3 regions of the Paenarthrobacter sp. TRD_SC_7 genome follow, and region 3 is predicted to be linked to each of the others. Evidence: riboswitches for the same ligand, from Rfam matches in the RefSeq annotation. Region 3 holds a riboswitch; each other region holds the start of a gene.
What was found. Region 3 has a riboswitch for S-adenosylmethionine ahead of metX (homoserine O-acetyltransferase MetX). Riboswitches for the same ligand answer to the same signal wherever they lie in the genome.
Positions count from the first base shown of each region.

Region 1 (3,700 bases), 2.2 Mb from region 3:
GTACCGCCGGCCTTCATCTGCTTCGCGGCGAGCTCGTACTGCGGGTGGGACTTCAGCAGCGGGTACTTGACCCAGCTGATGGCGGGCTGCCGCTCAAGCCACTCTGCGATCTTCAAGGCAGACGCGGAGCTGTGGTTCACGCGCAGCCCGATGGTCTCCAAACCCTTGGTCAGCACCCAAGCGTTGAACGCGGACAGCGAAGGGCCGGTGTGCCGCATGAGCTGCTTGACGGGACCGTCGATGAATTCCTTGGTGCCCAGGATTGCACCGCCAAGGACGCGTCCCTGACCATCGATGTGCTTGGTGCCGGAGTACACGATCACGTCCGCACCCAACTCACCGCAGCGTTGCAACAGGGGAGTGGCAAAGACATTGTCGACGACGACAGTTGCCCCGGCGGCGTGCGCCAGTTCGCTGACGGCAGCGATATCGACGATCTCCTGCATCGGGTTGGACGGAGACTCGAAGAACACCGCAGTGGTGGGTTCCGACAGGGCTTCACGCCACTGTTCCAGGTCAGGTCCGTCCACGAAGACCGTCTCGACGCCCCAGCGCGGCAGGATCTCATTGAGGATCACGAAGCATGAGCCGAACAGCGAGCGGGCAGCAACCACGCGGTCACCGGCAGCCAGCAGGGCACCCAATGCGGTGAACACCGCGGACATGCCGGACGCCGTCGCAAAGCATGCCTCGGTTCCTTCAAGCAGGCGGAGCCGCTCCTGGAACGTTGCCACGGAGGGGTTGCCGTAGCGGGAGTAGACGAAGCGTTCATCCTCACCGGTGAAGGCGCGTTCAGCTGCAGCAGCGGATTCGTAAACGAAGCCGGAGTTCAGGAAAACGGGCTCGGACGTTTCCTGGAAATTGGTACGGGCAAGGCCTCCGCGGACGGCCTGGGTGTCCGGGCTCCAGCCAGCGGCGTCGGGATTGAAAGTCACTTACTCGGTCCCCAGGTTCGTCGGAAGGCCACGGTTTTTCCAGCCATTTACGGTGCGCTCGCCGTAGCGGTCCGGTTCGCCTTCGAAACCTTCCAGGACGTTGTAGGCAGTGAATCCAGCCTGCGTTGCCGCAATGGCGGCCGAGATGGAGCGTTGGCCGGAACGGCAGATAAAGACGAGCTCCACGGCGTCGTCCTCGGGTGCCTGTTGCTGCAGGTCCTCGATGAAGCGGGAGTTGGGGATGCCGCCGGCGAGGTTCCACTGGATGAACAGGGGATCGTTCTCGGTAGCTTTGGTATCGGGGATGCCGATGTGGGCCCATTCGCCCTCGGTACGGACATCCACCAGGATGGCGCCCTCTTCAAGCTTGGCCCACGCGTCCTGCGGGGTCAGGTCACCTGCATAGCTCATGCGTGGCCCTCGAATGCTTCTTCGTCGTCGTAGTTCTCCAGCTGGTCAACTGCATTGGCGACGGCGGCATCAGCGTTGGCGATCGCAGCGGGTAGCACGATTGCTTGGGCAACGATGACGTCCGTGCCGTTGAAGGTGGCTGCCGGGCTGCCATGGAGCACATAGCCCTCGGCGAGTGAATTGTGGATGCGCTCGCAGAAATCACGGTTGTCCGGGCCTGTAATCAGCCGGTAGGAGAGTTTTTCTTCAGTGGGTTCAGACATTGCTGGTGCTCCTCAGTCACGCTTGCAGTTCGAATTGTCGATACGCCGAGTAGTCACCTGAGGCACCCCGCCGGAGAGAGGGTTGCCGACCAGCAAGTCAGGGCTTTGCGCTGGTACTCATTACTCAAGAAAAACGTAACATCCACGGGCGTCGGGCTGCACTTGCAGGTGGTTTCGTCGTCGTCATGTTGCGTAATCGGCGGCTGCTTCAGCTAGTGGTTCCTCAGCGCGCGAACTGCGGCGCCGACGGTGGGGAAGAAGTGGTCGGGCGTAAATCGGGCTGCCGTTCCGAGGCGGATCAGCTTGTCCTTAACCGGCCCTTTGAGCTCGGCGAACACCAGATCGACGCCGTGACGGGCCAGCCATTCATCCAGCGTGACGAGGTCGTCCAAGGCCGTGGTGTCGATCCCGGTGATCGGCTCGGCCGCGAGGATGACGTGGGTAACGGGGTCTTCGGCCTCGTCCGGGGCCTCGTCAAATTGTTCCCGAACGAAGCTGGCCAGAACCTGCCCATTGCCGAAGAATAATGGCGCATCGAAGCGGAGGATCAGAAGTCCCGGGATTCGTTCGCCTTCAGGGTGGCGGGCGAGATCGTGGTAGCCGGGCCGCCCATCCTGCGAGCCGAGTTCGGTGCGGTAGGGGTCCCACGCCCGGCGAACGAAGTCCAGAAGAGCCAGGATGATGGCCACCACGATTCCCTGGAGGACACCCACCGTGAGGACGCCCAGGAAAGCTGCGAGCATCACCACGGACTCGCTACGGCTCAGTCCCAGAAGACGCCGGACCCCAGCCGGATCCGCGAGGGCAATCGCCGCGGCGATCACGACGGCGGCCAAGGTGGCGGACGGCAGGTACTCGGTCACACCGGGAGCCAGCAGCATGAAGGCCAGCACCAGCACTGAACCCACCACGCCGGTCATCTGGGATTTTGCGCCGGCATCCACGGCTACCGGGGTCCTTGAGGTGCTGCCGGAGATCGGGAATCCCCCCAGTAGGCCGGTGGCAGCGTTGGCCGCCCCAAGCGCTGCCATTTCCCTGTTCCCGGAAACCTTCTTTCCTTCTTTGGCCGCCAGTGTTTGGGACAACACGCCCGTGTCCGCGAAGGCCATGAGGGCGATGCCAGCAGCTGCGGGAAGCAGAGCGAGGGCGTCCGCCCAGCCAATACCGCCGAGCGCGGGCATCGGGAGGCCCTGCGGCAGGACTCCGGTGACCTTCACGTCGTCGCTAAGGCTCCAAACGGCCGTTGCAACGCATGAACCGACCACCGCCAGCAGGACGCCGGGCACTTTCCATTTCAAAAGTCGCGGGATCCAGATGAGGGCCAGCGAACCTATGCCCAGCAGCAGCGCAGGGAGATTAACGCCCCCGGTGAGCACCCCGGTGGTGACCTTCGCGAGCTTTTGCCAGATGTCGCCGTCGGCCTCTATCCCCAGGAACGCCGGCAGTTGCGACAGGGCCACCAGCAACGCAATTCCGTTCAGGTACCCGAGCCGGATGGGCTTGGACAGTAGGCCGGTGATGGCTCCCAGTTTCAGGGCGGAACCCGCCAGCATGAGTGCGCCGATGAGAATCGCCAGCAACCCGGCCAATGCCACAGACTTTTCGCTGCTGCCCGCTGCCAGCGGCACAATAGCGGCAGCGATCATGGGGGCAAGGGCTGAGTCGGGTCCCAGGACCAGGATTCGGGAAGGCCCCACGACGGCGTACACCAGCAACGGGACCACCGTTGCGTAGAGCCCGGTGACAGGAGGAAGGCCAGCCGCCTGCGCATAGGCCATGCCGGCAGGCACCAGCAGGGCGAACAGCGCAGCACCCGCCACGACATCGTGCCGGAGCCATTCGCGCTTGTATCCTTTGAGCGCCCAGACGCCCGACAACTGGTTCTTGGCGGAAGAACGGGTGGGTGAACTCATACAGCGATCATTCCCGACCCATGGAGTTTGCGGAACAAGGCCACCGCCGTATGTGGAAATCGGAACCGTCATGAGTCCGGCCCAAATATGACGCCCCGGGAGCATAATTGACGCAGTACGACCCCCTGTAACTTCGCATGAAATCAGGTCGTGGTGAACGGACAGAGCAGTTCTACAC
Region 1 is NZ_CM149587.1:952,820-956,519, forward strand. Features, by position in the region: gene AC0J5Z_RS04720 (O-succinylhomoserine sulfhydrylase) at 1-935, opposite strand, end outside; gene AC0J5Z_RS04725 (rhodanese-like domain-containing protein) at 936-1,346, opposite strand; gene AC0J5Z_RS04730 (DUF1737 domain-containing protein) at 1,343-1,609, opposite strand; SAM riboswitch class IV at 1,623-1,734, opposite strand; gene AC0J5Z_RS04735 (SulP family inorganic anion transporter) at 1,822-3,522, opposite strand; gene AC0J5Z_RS04740 (NtaA/DmoA family FMN-dependent monooxygenase) at 3,676-3,700, shown strand, end outside.
Region 1: it holds a riboswitch for S-adenosylmethionine, as region 3 does, so the genes downstream of both, AC0J5Z_RS04730 (DUF1737 domain-containing protein) here and metX (homoserine O-acetyltransferase MetX) in region 3, are expected to answer to the same signal.

Region 2 (3,700 bases), 1.2 Mb from region 3:
TGACGTGGGGGTAGGTCTTTCGCAATTGCTCCAGCATGTCCATGGAAGGATCGACGGCGGCCACCTCAAGTCCGTGGCCGAGCAGGAGGGCCGTGAACTTGCCAGTGCCTGCGCCGAGGTCCGCCGCGGACTGCGCCCCGGGAGGAACCAGCCAGGCCACGGAATCCGCGGGGTAGCCCGGACGCACGCGGTCATAATGTTCTCCGCCGTCTTGGAAGCTCTGACCGAGTTCATGCCGGCGGGCCGCAAGGAGCCTTGGACCACGCGGCCCGGCTGGTCCGGGCGTACGTGGCTGTCCGCTGGAGGAAGCCGGAGAACGCAGGGCCACGAAAGCTCCTTCACAGGGTCGCTAAAAGTACCCTATGAATTTACCGCAGTGTTTCTAGTCGACGGTGCAGGGCGCTGCGCCCGCAGTTCCTGGAGTGTTGGGCGCCCACTCCGGGTATCTACGGTGGTCATTGGCGGGAACCCAGCGGCCCTCGTCCACCACATAGTCCCAGCCCAGCCCGTCGCGCTTGAGGCCTTCGATGCCTGCAAGCAGCCTTGTGGCGTCCTCCAACCGGGAGCCGACGCCGAAGCTGGCGCGCAAGGACCCTGAGGGGAGTCCGAGGCGCTTGAGGAGCGGGTGGGCGCAGAAGCGGCCGTCACGCAGGCCCACACCGTGTTCCGCCGCCAGGTAAGCGGCCACCAATCCGGCGTCGAATCCTTCCACGGAGAAATTGACCACACCGATGGTGTCTACGGAGTCAGTGAAGATCTTGTGGACTGTCACGCCGTCGATGGCTTCGAGGCCTTCCACGAGATAAGAGCGGATAGCGGCCTCGTGGGCGTGCCAGGCTTCCTGGTCCAGTCCCGCGAGGACCTGCGTGGCGCGCGCCAGGGTCGCCGCTCCCAGGACGTTGGGGGAGCCGCCCTCGTGCCGTGCCGGGCCAGTGGCCCAGCTGACCGAATCCAGGCGGGCTTCACGAACAGCGCCGCCGCCTGCCAGATGGGGAATGCCGGCGTCGAGCCAATCCGGGCGACCCACCACGACGCCGGCGCCGAACGGGGCGTACAGCTTGTGTCCGGAGAACACAATGTAGTCGACGTCTGCCTCCGCGATGTTGATCCGTCTGTGCGGAGCCAACTGGGCCGCATCCACCACGATCCGTGCACCGTATTCGTGGGCAAGGGAAGCGAGCTGGGCGATGGGAAGGATCTCGCCAGTCACGTTCGAGGCGCCGGTGACTGCGAGCAGGCTCACTCCACCCTGGGAGAGTTCCACGCGGAGCTTGTCCAGCGTCTCGGCCAAGGTTGTGGCGGCGATGACGCTGCGGTGGGGGACTCCCTGCCACGGAAGCAAGTTGGCGTGGTGCTCGATGTCCAAGTACAAGACCTCACCGGCAACATCGCCATCCACGTGCGGGAGGCATCCGGCCAAAAGGTTCAAGGAGTCTGTGGTGTTCCGGGTGAAGATCACGGAGTCATCAGCCCGCCCGCCGACGAATTCACGGACGATGTTCCGTGAGTTTTCGTACACCGACGTGCTGATTTGGGAGGCGTACCCGGCGCCTCGGTGAACGCTGGCGTAGTAGGGCAGGACCTCGTTGAGGTAGGCCGAAACGATGGTCAATGCGGGAGCCGATGCGCCGTAGTCCAAGTTGGCGTAGCGGACGTGGCCACCTTGGATCAGCGGAGCCTGCAGCTCAGCGCCAGTGACCGCCGCAAGCGGACGCGTAGCGGCGGCTGTTTCTGCTGTGGAATCTTCAACATAGGACGGAATGATGTTGGAGTTGAACGTGATAGTGCTCATGGGACCTCACTCAAGAGGGACCCCCAAAGGGGGATCCGCGCTTGCCGTATCCGTTCCGGACCGGCCGGGTCGTCACCCGGGGCACCCCGCCGCGAATGGAGGGTTGCCGGCCAGCTAACCGGGGTTTAGCACTGGCACTCGTGACCTATAAAAAAGGCTAAGGCACGTCCGGGGGTCCGTCCAAAGCCGTCGCCTTTTGTTAAGTCCTTTGTTACGTCGACTGCGAAACGCCCGCTATGTCGAATAAAAAACGGCGGAGACCCCCCTAACGGGGGCCTCCGCCGTCGAAAATTCCGCCCTCCGCTTGGTGCGCAAGGCGAGGGAACAAGCTTAGAGCAGGTCGTCCAATCCGGGGTTGAGACGCTTCAGGACCTCGGAGTGCAGGATCGAGTTGGTAGCCAGCGCGTTGCCGCCAAACGGGCCGTCTTCGCCCTCCAACGACGTGAAGCGTCCGCCGGCTTCGGTAACGATGGGAACGAGTGCTGCCATGTCGTAGAGGTTCAGCTCGGGCTCGCACGCGATATCCACCGCGCCCTCGGCCACGAGGCAATACGACCAGAAGTCACCGTATGCCCGTGTACGCCAGATGTCTTCCGAGAGCCCCATGAATTCATCCAGGTTGCCGCGCTCCTTCCAGCCCGTGAGGCTGGAATACGACATGGAGGCGTCGGCCAAGCGGGAAACATTGGATACCTTGAGCCGCGTTGCCGAAGCGAGGGAACGGCCCATGTAAGCGCCCATGTCCTTGGCGGCCCACCAGCGTTTGCCCAAGGCCGGAGCGCTCACAACGCCCACCACAGGTTCGCCTTCATCAACGAGGGCGATCAGCGTTGCCCACACCGGGACGCCGCGGACGAAGTTCTTGGTGCCGTCAATGGGATCGATGATCCAACGACGTGAACCGTGACCGCTGCTCCCGAACTCCTCGCCGAGGACGGCGTCCCGCGGACGTGAGCGGGACAACTGACCGCGGATTGCTTCCTCAGCGGCTTTGTCAGCGTCAGTGACAGGCGTGAGGTCGGGCTTGGTTTCGATCTGCAGGTCCAGCGCCTTGAAGCGATCCATGGTCTGGGCGTCGACTGAATCAGCGAGGACGTGGGCAAGGCGCAGGTCATCGTTGTAGGTGGAAACGGGATGGGTCATGCCACCAAACTATCCTGAATCAATCCCTGCAGTGGGGACGTGAAGCCGGCAACGATCAGTTGACGGTGCCCAATTCCTTGGTCTCTTTCGCTTCGAGCCTTGGGTCTGCACCCAGCAAGCGGCGCAAGGAGGCCAGTCGCGCCACTCCTGACGAACCTGCATGGCCATCGTTCACCCATGCATCCAGGCCGCAATTCGTGGCGGTGGCACCATGCTTGCAGCCGCGGTCGCAGGTCTCCGTGCCGGGCTCAAGGTCCGGGAATGAATGCAGAATCCGGTCCGGGTCCACGTGCGCCAAGCCAAAGGACCGGATGCCGGGAGTATCGATGATCCAGCTGCCGGACGGAGCGTCATCCAGCTTCAGCGCCAAAGCCGAGGATGACGTGTGCCTGCCGCGGCCCGTTACGGCGTTGACGCCACCAGTGGCGCGCTCCGCCCCTGTCAGGGCGTTGACCATGGTGGATTTACCTACACCGGAGTGGCCGAGCATGACGGTGACTTTGCCACCCAAGTGTGAGCGGAGCTGGGATACGGCGTCCTTGTCCAGGCGGGCGGAGAGTCCGTCATCGGAGCGGGCATCGATGCCGCCGGCCTCGGAGTCAGCCGTGCGGCTGATGATCACGGGGAAATCCAAACTCAGGTAATTGGCCAGCAGTTCCGCCGGGTCCTTCACATCCGCCTTGGTGATGAGCAGCAACGGCTCGATGCCGGCGTCATACGCTGCAACCAAGGCGCGATCAATGAATCCGGTGCGTGGCTCCGGGT
Region 2 is NZ_CM149587.1:2,194,690-2,198,389, forward strand. Features, by position in the region: gene AC0J5Z_RS10725 (class I SAM-dependent methyltransferase) at 1-322, opposite strand, end outside; gene AC0J5Z_RS10730 (aminotransferase class V-fold PLP-dependent enzyme) at 383-1,792, opposite strand; SAM riboswitch class IV at 1,825-1,938, opposite strand; gene hisN (histidinol-phosphatase) at 2,123-2,935, opposite strand; gene rsgA (ribosome small subunit-dependent GTPase A) at 2,991-3,700, opposite strand, start outside.
Region 2: it holds a riboswitch for S-adenosylmethionine, as region 3 does, so the genes downstream of both, AC0J5Z_RS10730 (aminotransferase class V-fold PLP-dependent enzyme) here and metX (homoserine O-acetyltransferase MetX) in region 3, are expected to answer to the same signal.

Region 3 (3,700 bases):
CCCCCATCTACACCCGGATCGGCAACCCGACGCAGGATGCTGTGGAGCAGCGCGTCGCGAGCCTTGAGGGCGGACTGGGTGCCCTCTTGCTCAGCTCAGGACAGGCCGCGGAGACGTTCGCCATCCTCAATATCGCCGAGGCCGGCGACCACGTCGTAGCGAGCCCCAGCCTGTACGGCGGCACGTACAACCTGCTGGCGCACACGCTGAAGAAGTTCGGAATTTCGGTCACGTTCGTGGAGGACCCGGACAACCTGGACCAGTGGCGTGACGCCGTCCAGCCCAACACCAAGCTGTTCTTCGGTGAGGTCGTGTCCAACCCCCGCCAGGACGTGCTGGACATCGAGGGCATCGCCCGGACCGCACACGAAGCCGGCGTGCCCCTCATCGTCGATAACACCCTGTCCACGCCCTACCTGATCCGTCCCATCGAATGGGGAGCGGACATCGTTGTCCACTCCGCGACCAAATACCTGGGCGGTCACGGTTCCGCAATCGCCGGTGTGATTGTGGACTCCGGCAACTTCGACTTCGGCAAGGACCCCGAGCGCTTCCCTGGATTCAATACCCCGGACCCCGGCTACAACGGTCTGGTCTACGCCCGGGACCTCGGCAAGGACGGTGCGTTGGGCGCCAACCTCTCCTACATTCTCAAGGCCCGCGTCCAGTTGCTTCGCGATCTCGGCTCTGCCGTGTCCCCATTCAACGCCTTCCTCATTGCCCAGGGCCTGGAGACCTTGAGCCTGCGCGTGGAACGCCATGTTGCCAACGCCACCAAGGTGGCCGAATGGCTTGAAAACCACGACGACGTCGAATCGGTCGCCTATGCGGGCCTGCCGTCCAGCCCGTGGTATGACCGTGGCCGGAAGTACGGCCCCAAGGGCACAGGCGCCATCGTTGCCTTCAACATCAAGGGCGGCGTCGAAGCCGGCAAGCGTTTCGTGGACGGACTGGAGTTGCACTCGCACGTCGCCAACATCGGCGACGTCCGCTCCCTGGTCATCCACCCGGCGTCGACTACGCACAGCCAATTGACGGTGGAACAGCAGCTCGCAGCCGGCGTCAGCCCCGGCCTGGTGCGGTTGTCCGTGGGCATCGAGCACGTGGATGACATCATCGCCGACCTCGAAGCCGGCTTCCGGGCCGCCAAGGGCGCCTAACGCCGCGGCTCAAAGTCTCAGCCCGGCTGCCGCCCGCGTCGACGATTATTCGCCGGGCGGCAGTTCCTGGTGCCCGTTCGTGAACGAAGACACCCCAAACCGTCACACTGTTGTCACATTCTTCGCCAGAACCGCCCTCCATTTCCTAGACTCTTCGTATTAGGTCATGAGTGCCAGCACACAGCCCCGGCTTGCTGGCCGGCAACCCTCCTCCGCGGCGGGGTGCCCCGGGTGAAGACCTGGCCTGTTCGCACGCAAGGCGACGGGCAAGCGCGAGGTTAAGGTGTCAAAGGAATGACCATTACTGCTACAGCCCTCCCAAAATCCGGAGAAGAAGACGGAACCGTCAAGTACGCCGGCATCGGTCCGCTGGAACTTGAAGCCGGCGGATTCCTCCCCGACGTTGTCCTCGCTTATGAGACCTGGGGGCAGCTGAACGCCGATGCCTCCAATGCCGTGCTCATCCAGCACGCGCTGACGGGCAGTACACACGTAGCCCGTGGAGCCACCGACGAGGAAGGTTGGTGGGAGCAACTCGTTGGACCGGGTGCCACCATCGACACCAACAAGTTTTTTGTCATCTCCATCAACATCGTGGGCGGCTGTTATGGCAGCACCGGCCCATCATCGGGAGCGCCGGACGGACGTCCTTGGGGCTCACGTTTCCCGTTGGTCACGCTGCGCGACAGCACGGAGGCTGAGGCGCGCCTCGCCGATGCCCTGGGAATCGATGCCTGGCACGCCGTGTTGGGCGGTTCAATGGGCGGCGCCAGGGCCCTTGAATGGGCTGTGACGTTCCCTGGGAGGGTGAAACGGTGCGCCGTCATCTCGGTGGGCGCCTACAGCACGGCCGAGCAGATTGCCTTCGCGCAGGCCCAAACCTTGGCCATCAGGCAGGACCCGAACTTCAATAATGGCGACTATTACGGCGGAACTGCCCCTGAACATGGATTGGCACTGGCCCGGCGCATCGCCCACATCACCTACCGCTCAGCCTTGGAACTGGACTTCCGCTTTGGCAGGGAAGCCCAACACCAAGAGACGCCGCTCGCCGCCGCAGTGTTGGGGGAGCGTGGCCGCTACCAGGTGGAAAGCTACTTGGACCACCAAGGAACAAAGCTGGTCCGCCGTTTCGATGCCAACAGCTACATCGCCATCACCGAAGCCCTGATGTCCCATGACGTCACGCGTGGCCGCGGCCCGCTGGAGCAGGCGTTGTCGCGAACTACGGCTGAGTTCTTCGTGGCGGCGGTGGACAGCGACAGGCTCTACTTCCCGGCACAGTCGCGGGAACTTGCCGCGGCGCTCCCTGGCGATGTGCCGGTCCACCTCATTGAGGCGCCGATTGGACACGATGGCTTCCTCACCGAAATCGGCCAGCTGTCAGCGCAGCTCCGCGAAGCGTTCTTCGCCTAAGCCTCAAGGCTGATCGATGCTGCTCAATCCAGGGCAGCTTAGCCGTTCATGATTTCGCCGCGCTGCTTCATGTAATCCTCCATGGCGATCTCGCCGTTGCTGAATTTCGCGTCCAGCTCGGCCAGCTTCCGCGCGCGGTAACCTTGCGGCTCCGAAGCGCCCGCTGAGGGGAACGGTGCAGGGGATGAGGGGTTCGACGGCGGCCCGGCCTGCGGCGTTTCATCCGCGGGTCGGATGACGGTCGGCTCGGACGGGGACCCGGGGTAATTCTGCGTTGGGTATCCCTGACCTGGATAATTCTGCTGCGGGTAATTGTGCGGCGGATACCCTGGGCCGGGCAGATTCTGCTGCGGGTAGCCGGGGCCGCGGAAGTTGTCATTCTGGATCCGACGCGCCCGGGAGCGGTTATACATGCGGATCCCGAGCGGAATCAGCCACGAGCAGACGATGATCCAGAAGATCAGATTGTTCACAGTGCAGGCCTCCTAGGTCTCATCCCAGCTTAGTCCTGCCCAGCGAAACCAATACGGCTACCTCAGACCAGCTTGGTCTCCATGCCGAGGAACCGGCCGTAGCGGTCCACCTCGGACTGCAAAGCCGCCTGCTCCTCCGCAGTTGCCGGCCTGTTCATCCGGACGTCCAGTTCGCAGGTTCCCCCGGAGAATCCGTGGCGCCACCATCCGGCCAACCTGCCGTCCAGCAGGACCACATGCATGGGGCCGTTGTCCTCGGGGAAGTACGGCGCCGTTCCGCCAAGGAAGTGCCGGGACTGTGAGTAGCCCATCACATATTCGTCGTAGCACTGGATGAGGTCAATGCGGGGGAGCCCGGAGTCATCAGCCTGCGGAGGGTCGTCTACGGTGGTCAAAGTCTCCACTTCCTCCGAGGCCAGGTGAAACTCGAGATCATCAAAATGGACAATGCCCAAGATCCCGGGCGACATGTCACCCGCCACCTCGATTCCCCTCTTTACGTCCTTCATGGTCAACCCGGACCATGCCGCACAGTCTTTGACGGAGGCGGGTCCCCGGCTGGTGAAGTACCGGAGCGCCAACCATCCAAGAGCCTGTTCGCGGACCTCCCCGGTCAGGGGTGAAAGGACCGGGTGCGGAACCCGTTCGTCG
Region 3 is NZ_CM149587.1:3,395,856-3,399,555, reverse strand. Features, by position in the region: gene AC0J5Z_RS16400 (bifunctional o-acetylhomoserine/o-acetylserine sulfhydrylase) at 1-1,160, shown strand, start outside; SAM riboswitch class IV at 1,323-1,439, shown strand; gene metX (homoserine O-acetyltransferase MetX) at 1,455-2,576, shown strand; gene AC0J5Z_RS16390 (hypothetical protein) at 2,615-3,049, opposite strand; gene AC0J5Z_RS16385 (winged helix DNA-binding domain-containing protein) at 3,112-3,700, opposite strand, start outside.